DNA from 2 places in the Exiguobacterium sp. EF_C8 genome. Region 2 is predicted to be linked to the other one. Evidence: a T-box and tRNA genes for the amino acid it is inferred to sense, from the RefSeq annotation. Region 2 holds a T-box; the other holds one or more tRNA genes.
The links. The T-box of region 2 lies ahead of ACY2IG_RS12235 (valine--tRNA ligase). A T-box ahead of a tRNA ligase gene usually reads a tRNA of that ligase, here a tRNA-Val.
Positions count from the first base shown of each region.

Region 1: it has a tRNA-Val gene. The T-box ahead of ACY2IG_RS12235 (valine--tRNA ligase) is inferred to sense a tRNA for this amino acid. The anticodon was not compared.

Region 1 is NZ_CM143264.1:135,773-139,175, reverse strand. It holds rRNA gene ACY2IG_RS00770 (16S ribosomal RNA) at 1-1,007, opposite strand, end outside; tRNA gene ACY2IG_RS00765 (tRNA-Ala) at 1,132-1,207, opposite strand; tRNA gene ACY2IG_RS00760 (tRNA-Pro) at 1,230-1,306, opposite strand; tRNA gene ACY2IG_RS00755 (tRNA-Arg) at 1,311-1,384, opposite strand; tRNA gene ACY2IG_RS00750 (tRNA-Leu) at 1,423-1,509, opposite strand; tRNA gene ACY2IG_RS00745 (tRNA-Thr) at 1,572-1,647, opposite strand; tRNA gene ACY2IG_RS00740 (tRNA-Val) at 1,662-1,737, opposite strand; rRNA gene rrf (5S ribosomal RNA) at 1,747-1,862, opposite strand; rRNA gene ACY2IG_RS00730 (23S ribosomal RNA) at 1,966-3,403, opposite strand, start outside.
Region 2 is NZ_CM143264.1:2,284,265-2,287,667, reverse strand. It holds gene hemL (glutamate-1-semialdehyde 2,1-aminomutase) at 1-1,110, shown strand, start outside; T-box leader at 1,165-1,394, shown strand; gene ACY2IG_RS12235 (valine--tRNA ligase) at 1,445-3,403, shown strand, end outside.

The DNA of each region.
Region 1 (3,403 bases), 950 kb from region 2:
GTTGGTAAGGTTCTTCGCGTTGCTTCGAATTAAACCACATGCTCCACCGCTTGTGCGGGTCCCCGTCAATTCCTTTGAGTTTCAGCCTTGCGGCCGTACTCCCCAGGCGGAGTGCTTAATGCGTTAGCTTCAGCACTGAGGGGCGGAAACCCCCCAACACCTAGCACTCATCGTTTACGGCGTGGACTACCAGGGTATCTAATCCTGTTTGCTCCCCACGCTTTCGCGCCTCAGCGTCAGTTACAGACCAAAGAGTCGCCTTCGCCACTGGTGTTCCTCCACATCTCTACGCATTTCACCGCTACACGTGGAATTCCACTCTTCTCTTCTGTACTCAAGCCTTCCAGTTTCCAATGGCCCTCCCCGGTTGAGCCGGGGGCTTTCACATCAGACTTAAAAGGCCGCCTGCGCGCGCTTTACGCCCAATAATTCCGGACAACGCTTGCCACCTACGTATTACCGCGGCTGCTGGCACGTAGTTAGCCGTGGCTTTCTCGTAAGGTACCGTCAAGGTACGAGCATTCCCTCTCGTACGTGTTCTTCCCTTACAACAGAGTTTTACGATCCGAAAACCTTCATCACTCACGCGGCGTTGCTCCATCAGACTTTCGTCCATTGTGGAAGATTCCCTACTGCTGCCTCCCGTAGGAGTCTGGGCCGTGTCTCAGTCCCAGTGTGGCCGATCACCCTCTCAGGTCGGCTATGCATCGTCGCCTTGGTGGGCCGTTACCCCACCAACTAGCTAATGCACCGCAAGGCCATCTCAAGGTGACGCCGGAGCGCCTTTCATCAGCGGACCATGCGGTCCGTTGAACTATCCGGTATTAGCTCCGATTTCTCGGAGTTATCCCAATCCTTGAGGCAGGTTCCTTACGTGTTACTCACCCGTCCGCCGCTCATTCCACTGCCTTCCCTCCGAAGAGTTCCGTCAGCTTCCTGCGCTCGACTTGCATGTATTAGGCACGCCGCCAGCGTTCGTCCTGAGCCAGGATCAAACTCTCCATGAAGTGTTTGACTTGCTCGTTGTGTGACCGAAGTCACGATTGACGAAGCTTGCGCTTCATTCGTTTTTGTATTCCGTAGAATACGATTTTTGCCTCATCGTTCAGTTTTCAAAGTTCGTCATAAAAATGGTGGAGCCTAGCGGGATCGAACCGCTGACCTCCTGCGTGCAAGGCAGGCGCTCTCCCAGCTGAGCTAAGGCCCCATTAAAGGGATGAAATTGAAGATGGTCGGGAAGACAGGATTCGAACCTGCGACCCCTTGGTCCCAAACCAAGTGCTCTACCAAGCTGAGCTACTTCCCGAAAATGCACCCTGAGAGATTCGAACTCCCGACCCCTTGATTCGTAGTCAAGTACTCTATCCAGCTGAGCTAAGGGTGCGGAATATAAGGATCAAACAGCAAACATCAAAATGAAAATGGTACCGAGGGCCGGAATCGAACCGGCACGGGGAAACCCCCGCAGGATTTTAAGTCCTGTGCGTCTACCAGTTCCGCCACCCCGGCAGGGATATAAAAGGTAGAACCTTCATTCATAATTGAATTCTGGTGATCATTGAAGATGAAAATGGTGCCGGCAACAGGAGTCGAACCCGCGACCTACTGATTACAAGTCAGTTGCTCTACCAGCTGAGCTACACCGGCAAGTGTAATAAAAATGGTGGAGGATGACGGGATCGAACCGCCGACCCCCTGCTTGTAAGGCAGGTGCTCTCCCAGCTGAGCTAATCCTCCATATGTATCGCCTGGCAGCGTCCTATCCTCACAGGGGGAAGCCCCCAACTACTTTCGGCGTTCAAGTGCTTAACTTCCGTGTTCGGCATGGGAACGGGTGTGACCACTTGGCTATCGCCACCAGACATTTATTATCTTAACATTATGTTCACATAACGTCAAGACTTTTTTCATTTTTTTTTGAAAGGCTCGCGCCCTCAAAACTGAAGTCATCAACAATGCATCTGCTAGAACAAGGCCTCGACCGATTAGTATCACTCAGCTCCACATGTCGCCATGCTTCCACCCGTGACCTATCTACCTCATCGTCTCTGAGGGGTCTTTCTTGATTACTCAAAGGGAAATCTCATCTTGGAGGGGGCTTCATGCTTAGATGCTTTCAGCATTTATCCCGTCCGCACGTAGCTACCCAGCGATGCTCCTGGCGGAACAACTGGTACACCAGCGGTGCGTCCATCCCGGTCCTCTCGTACTAAGGACAGCTCTCCTCAAATTTCCTGCGCCCACGACGGATAGGGACCGAACTGTCTCACGACGTTCTGAACCCAGCTCGCGTACCGCTTTAATGGGCGAACAGCCCAACCCTTGGGACCTACTCCAGCCCCAGGATGCGATGAGCCGACATCGAGGTGCCAAACCTCCCCGTCGATGTGGACTCTTGGGGGAGATCAGCCTGTTATCCCCAGGGTAGCTTTTATCCGTTGAGCGATGGCCCTTCCATGCGGAACCACCGGATCACTAAGCCCGACTTTCGTCCCTGCTCGACTTGTAGGTCTCGCAGTCAAGCTCCCTTCTGCCTTTGCGCTCTACGAATGATTTCCAACCATTCTGAGGGAACCTTTGGGCGCCTCCGTTACTGTTTAGGAGGCGACCGCCCCAGTCAAACTACCCGCCTGACACGGTCCTCCAGCCGGATCACGGCTGCGAGTTAGAGACTCTATGCATGAAGGGCGGTATCCCAAGGGTGACTCCTCCGAAGCTGGCGCTCCGGGCTCGACGTCTCCCGCCTATCCTGTACATCATGCACAAAGCCTCAATATCAGGCTGTAGTAAAGCTCCATGGGGTCTTTCCGTCCTGTCGCGGGTAACCTGCATCTTCACAGGTACTATGATTTCACCGGGTCTCTCGTTGAGACAGTGCCCAAATCGTTACGCCTTTCGTGCGGGTCGGAACTTACCCGACAAGGAATTTCGCTACCTTAGGACCGTTATAGTTACGGCCGCCGTTTACTGGGGCTTCGGTTCAAAGCTTCGCTTGCGCTAACCCATCCCCTTAACCTTCCAGCACCGGGCAGGCGTCAGCCCCTATACGTCATCTTGCGATTTAGCAGAGACCTGTGTTTTTGCTAAACAGTCGTTTGGGCCTATTCACTGCGGCTCTACATGTGTAGAGCGTCCCTTCTCCCGAAGTTACGGGACCATTTTGCCGAGTTCCTTAACGAGAGTTATCCCGCGCGTCTTAGAATTCTCATCTCGCCTACCTGTGTCGGTTTACGGTACTGGCGCCTTCCCCCTCACTAGAGGCTTTTCTTGGCAGTGTGAAATCGTGACCTACGTCCCTACGGGACTCCGCATCGTTCCTTGACTGTGATGCCTGACGGATTTGCCAATCAGACGGTCTTGAAACTTGCACATGCACTTCCATCCGCATGCGTCACTATCCTCC
Region 2 (3,403 bases):
ATGATTCTCGGTCATGCCGATCCAATCGTCACATCAGCGATTCAAGAACAAGCGACGCGTGGCTGGAGTTACGGGACACCAACAGAAATCGAATCAGCGATGGCGGAAGTCGTCATCAGTCGTGTACCGTCGGTCGAAGTCGTCCGGATGGTCAATTCGGGTACAGAAGCGACGATGGCTGCCCTTCGTCTCGCACGCGGCTATACAGGTCGGACAAAAATCTTGAAGTTCGAAGGCTGTTACCACGGTCATGGGGACTCACTCTTGATTAAAGCAGGTTCAGGTGTCGCGACACTTGGACTACCGGATTCACCAGGCGTTCCAGCGCAAATTGCGAGCATGACACTGACGGTTCCTTACAACGATTTGGATGCTGTCCGGATCGCGTTTGAAAAACACGGCGACGATATCGCTGGTGTCATCGTCGAACCGGCTGCTGGGAACATGGGCTTCGTGCCACCAGAACCAGGATTCCTTGAAGGCTTACGGGAAATCACATCAGAAAACGGTGCGTTATTAATTTTTGACGAAGTCATGACCGGTTTCCGTGTCGGATTCCACTGTGCGCAAGGACACTTCGGTGTCACGCCGGATATCACGTGTCTCGGTAAAGTCATCGGCGGCGGAATGCCAGTCGGTGCTTATGGCGGACGTCGTGACATCATGGAACAGATCGCACCACAAGGTCCAATTTATCAAGCAGGTACGTTATCCGGGAACCCACTTGCGATGGCAGCGGGTCTAGCGACACTGACGCAATTGAAACCCGAGCACTATGAAGAGTTCGACCGGAAAGCGAGCCGTCTGTCTGAAGGCTACCTGAATGCTGCGGCGAAATATAACATTCCACTGACGACGAACCGTGCGGGTGCGATGTTTGGTGTCTTCTTCACGGATGAACGTGTCACGAACTTCGAAAAAGCGAAAACATCGAACCTTGAGATGTTCCGTTCGTATTATCAAAAGATGGCGGCGCGTGGTGTCTTCTTACCACCATCACAATTCGAAGGTCTCTTCCTCTCGATTGCCCATACGGACGAAGATATCGAACAGACGATTGAAGCCGTCGAATTGACGTTCAAGGAACTCCAAGTTGAGTTCGATCGTTAAGCAGTTCTTGACGATTGATTGAACTCTCGGCTAAAATGAATAAAGAAGAAAATGGCAACAGCGATGACGGGAAGAGTAATCCTGTATTCGTACCGGCGTAGAGAACACATCCTTGGCTGAAAGATGTGACGGACGAACAGGAGGAAGGTCACCCCACGAGCTGGTATCGTGAGTCTTACGAGCGATATCCGTCCTCCACACGTTACGTGGCTCGAGGGCATCCGATGTTGGATGAACTAAGGTGGTACCGCGGAAAAAAGCAACGGCTTTCTTTCGTCCTTAGCATAGGACGAGAGAAGCCGTTTTTATTATGGACAAAAAGGGAGCGATCAGGATGCAGGAATTATCAATGCCAACGAAATATGATCCGCAGGCAACGGAAGAAAAATGGCACGACTTTTGGTTAAAGGGAGAGTACTTTAAAGCTGATCAAGATCCGGAGAAAGAGCCGTACACGATTGTCATTCCACCACCGAACGTCACAGGTAAATTACACCTTGGTCACGCTTGGGACACAACATTACAAGACATGCTGACGCGGATGAAACGGATGCAAGGGTTCGACGTCCTGTATCTACCGGGAATGGACCATGCTGGTATTGCGACGCAAGCAAAAGTCGAACAAAAACTGCGAGCAGAAGGGAAATCACGTCTTGAAATGGGTCGTGAGAAATTCCTCGAGCAATCTTGGGCATGGAAAGAAGAGTATGCGTCAACGATCCGTGCACAATGGGCAAAACTCGGTCTTGGACTCGATTACTCGCGTGAACGCTTCACGCTCGACGAAGGGTTGTCGGAAGCAGTTCAAGAAGTCTTCGTTAAACTTTACGAAAAAGGCTTGATCTATCGTGGCGAATACATCGTTAACTGGGACCCAGCGACGAAAACAGCGATCTCGGATATCGAAGTCATCTACAAGGATATCGAAGGGGCGTTTTACCACCTCAGCTATCCACTGACGGACGGTTCAGGTCATGTTGAACTAGCGACGACACGTCCTGAGACGATGCTTGGTGATACAGCGATTGCCGTGAACCCGAAGGATGAGCGTTACGCTCACCTCGTCGGAAAAACGATCACGTTACCAATTGTTGGTCGCGAGATTCCGATTGTTGCGGATGAATATGTCGACATGGAGTTCGGTACAGGTGTCGTGAAGATTACACCTGCACACGACCCGAACGACTTCGAAGTCGGTAACCGCCACGAATTACCACGTGTCCTCGTCATGAATGAAGATGGAACGATGAACGAGAATGCAGGTAAATACGAAGGCATGGATCGTTTCGAATGCCGGAAACAAATCGTTGAAGATTTAAAAGCAGAAGGTGTTCTAATCAAAATCGAACCACACTTGCACTCTGTTGGTCACTCGGAACGTTCAGATGCAATCGTCGAGCCGTATCTCTCATTACAATGGTTCGTCAAAATGGAACCACTCGCGCAAAAAGCACTCGAGGAACAACAAGGACCAGACAAGGTCAACTTCGTTCCACAACGCTTTGAAAACACATATGTACGCTGGATGGAAAATATCCGTGACTGGTGTGTTAGCCGTCAACTATGGTGGGGACATCGCATTCCGGCTTGGTACCATAAAGAAACAGGCGAAGTATACGTTGGCAAGGAAGCACCAGCAGACCTCGAGAACTGGGAGCAAGACAACGATGTTCTCGATACATGGTTCTCTTCAGCCCTTTGGCCGTTCTCAACGATGGGTTGGCCGAATACGGACGCAGCGGATTATCAGAAATACTTCCCGACATCGACACTGGTTACGGGATACGACATCATCGCCTTCTGGGTATCACGGATGATCTTCCAATCGTATGAATTCACGGGACAACGTCCATTCCAAGACGTCTTGATCCACGGATTGATTCGTGATTCGGAAGGACGCAAAATGTCGAAATCCCTCGGAAACGGGATTGATCCGATGGATGTCATCGAGAAATACGGTGCTGATTCACTGCGTTGGTTCTTAACGACTGGATCGACACCAGGCAACGACCTCCGCTTCTACTGGGAAAAGATTGAAGCAACGTGGAACTTCTCGAACAAACTATGGAACGCAAGCCGTTTTGCCTTGATGAACATGGACGGTCTAACGTTTGATCAGATCGATTTGACAGGCGAGAAATCACTCGCAGATAAGTGGATCCTGACACGTTTACAGACAACGATCGATGACGTGACACGTCTATCGGATAAATATGAGTTTGGTGAAGCAGGACGTATTCTCTATCACTTCATCTGGGAAGACTTCTGTAACTGGTATATCGAGATGGCGAAG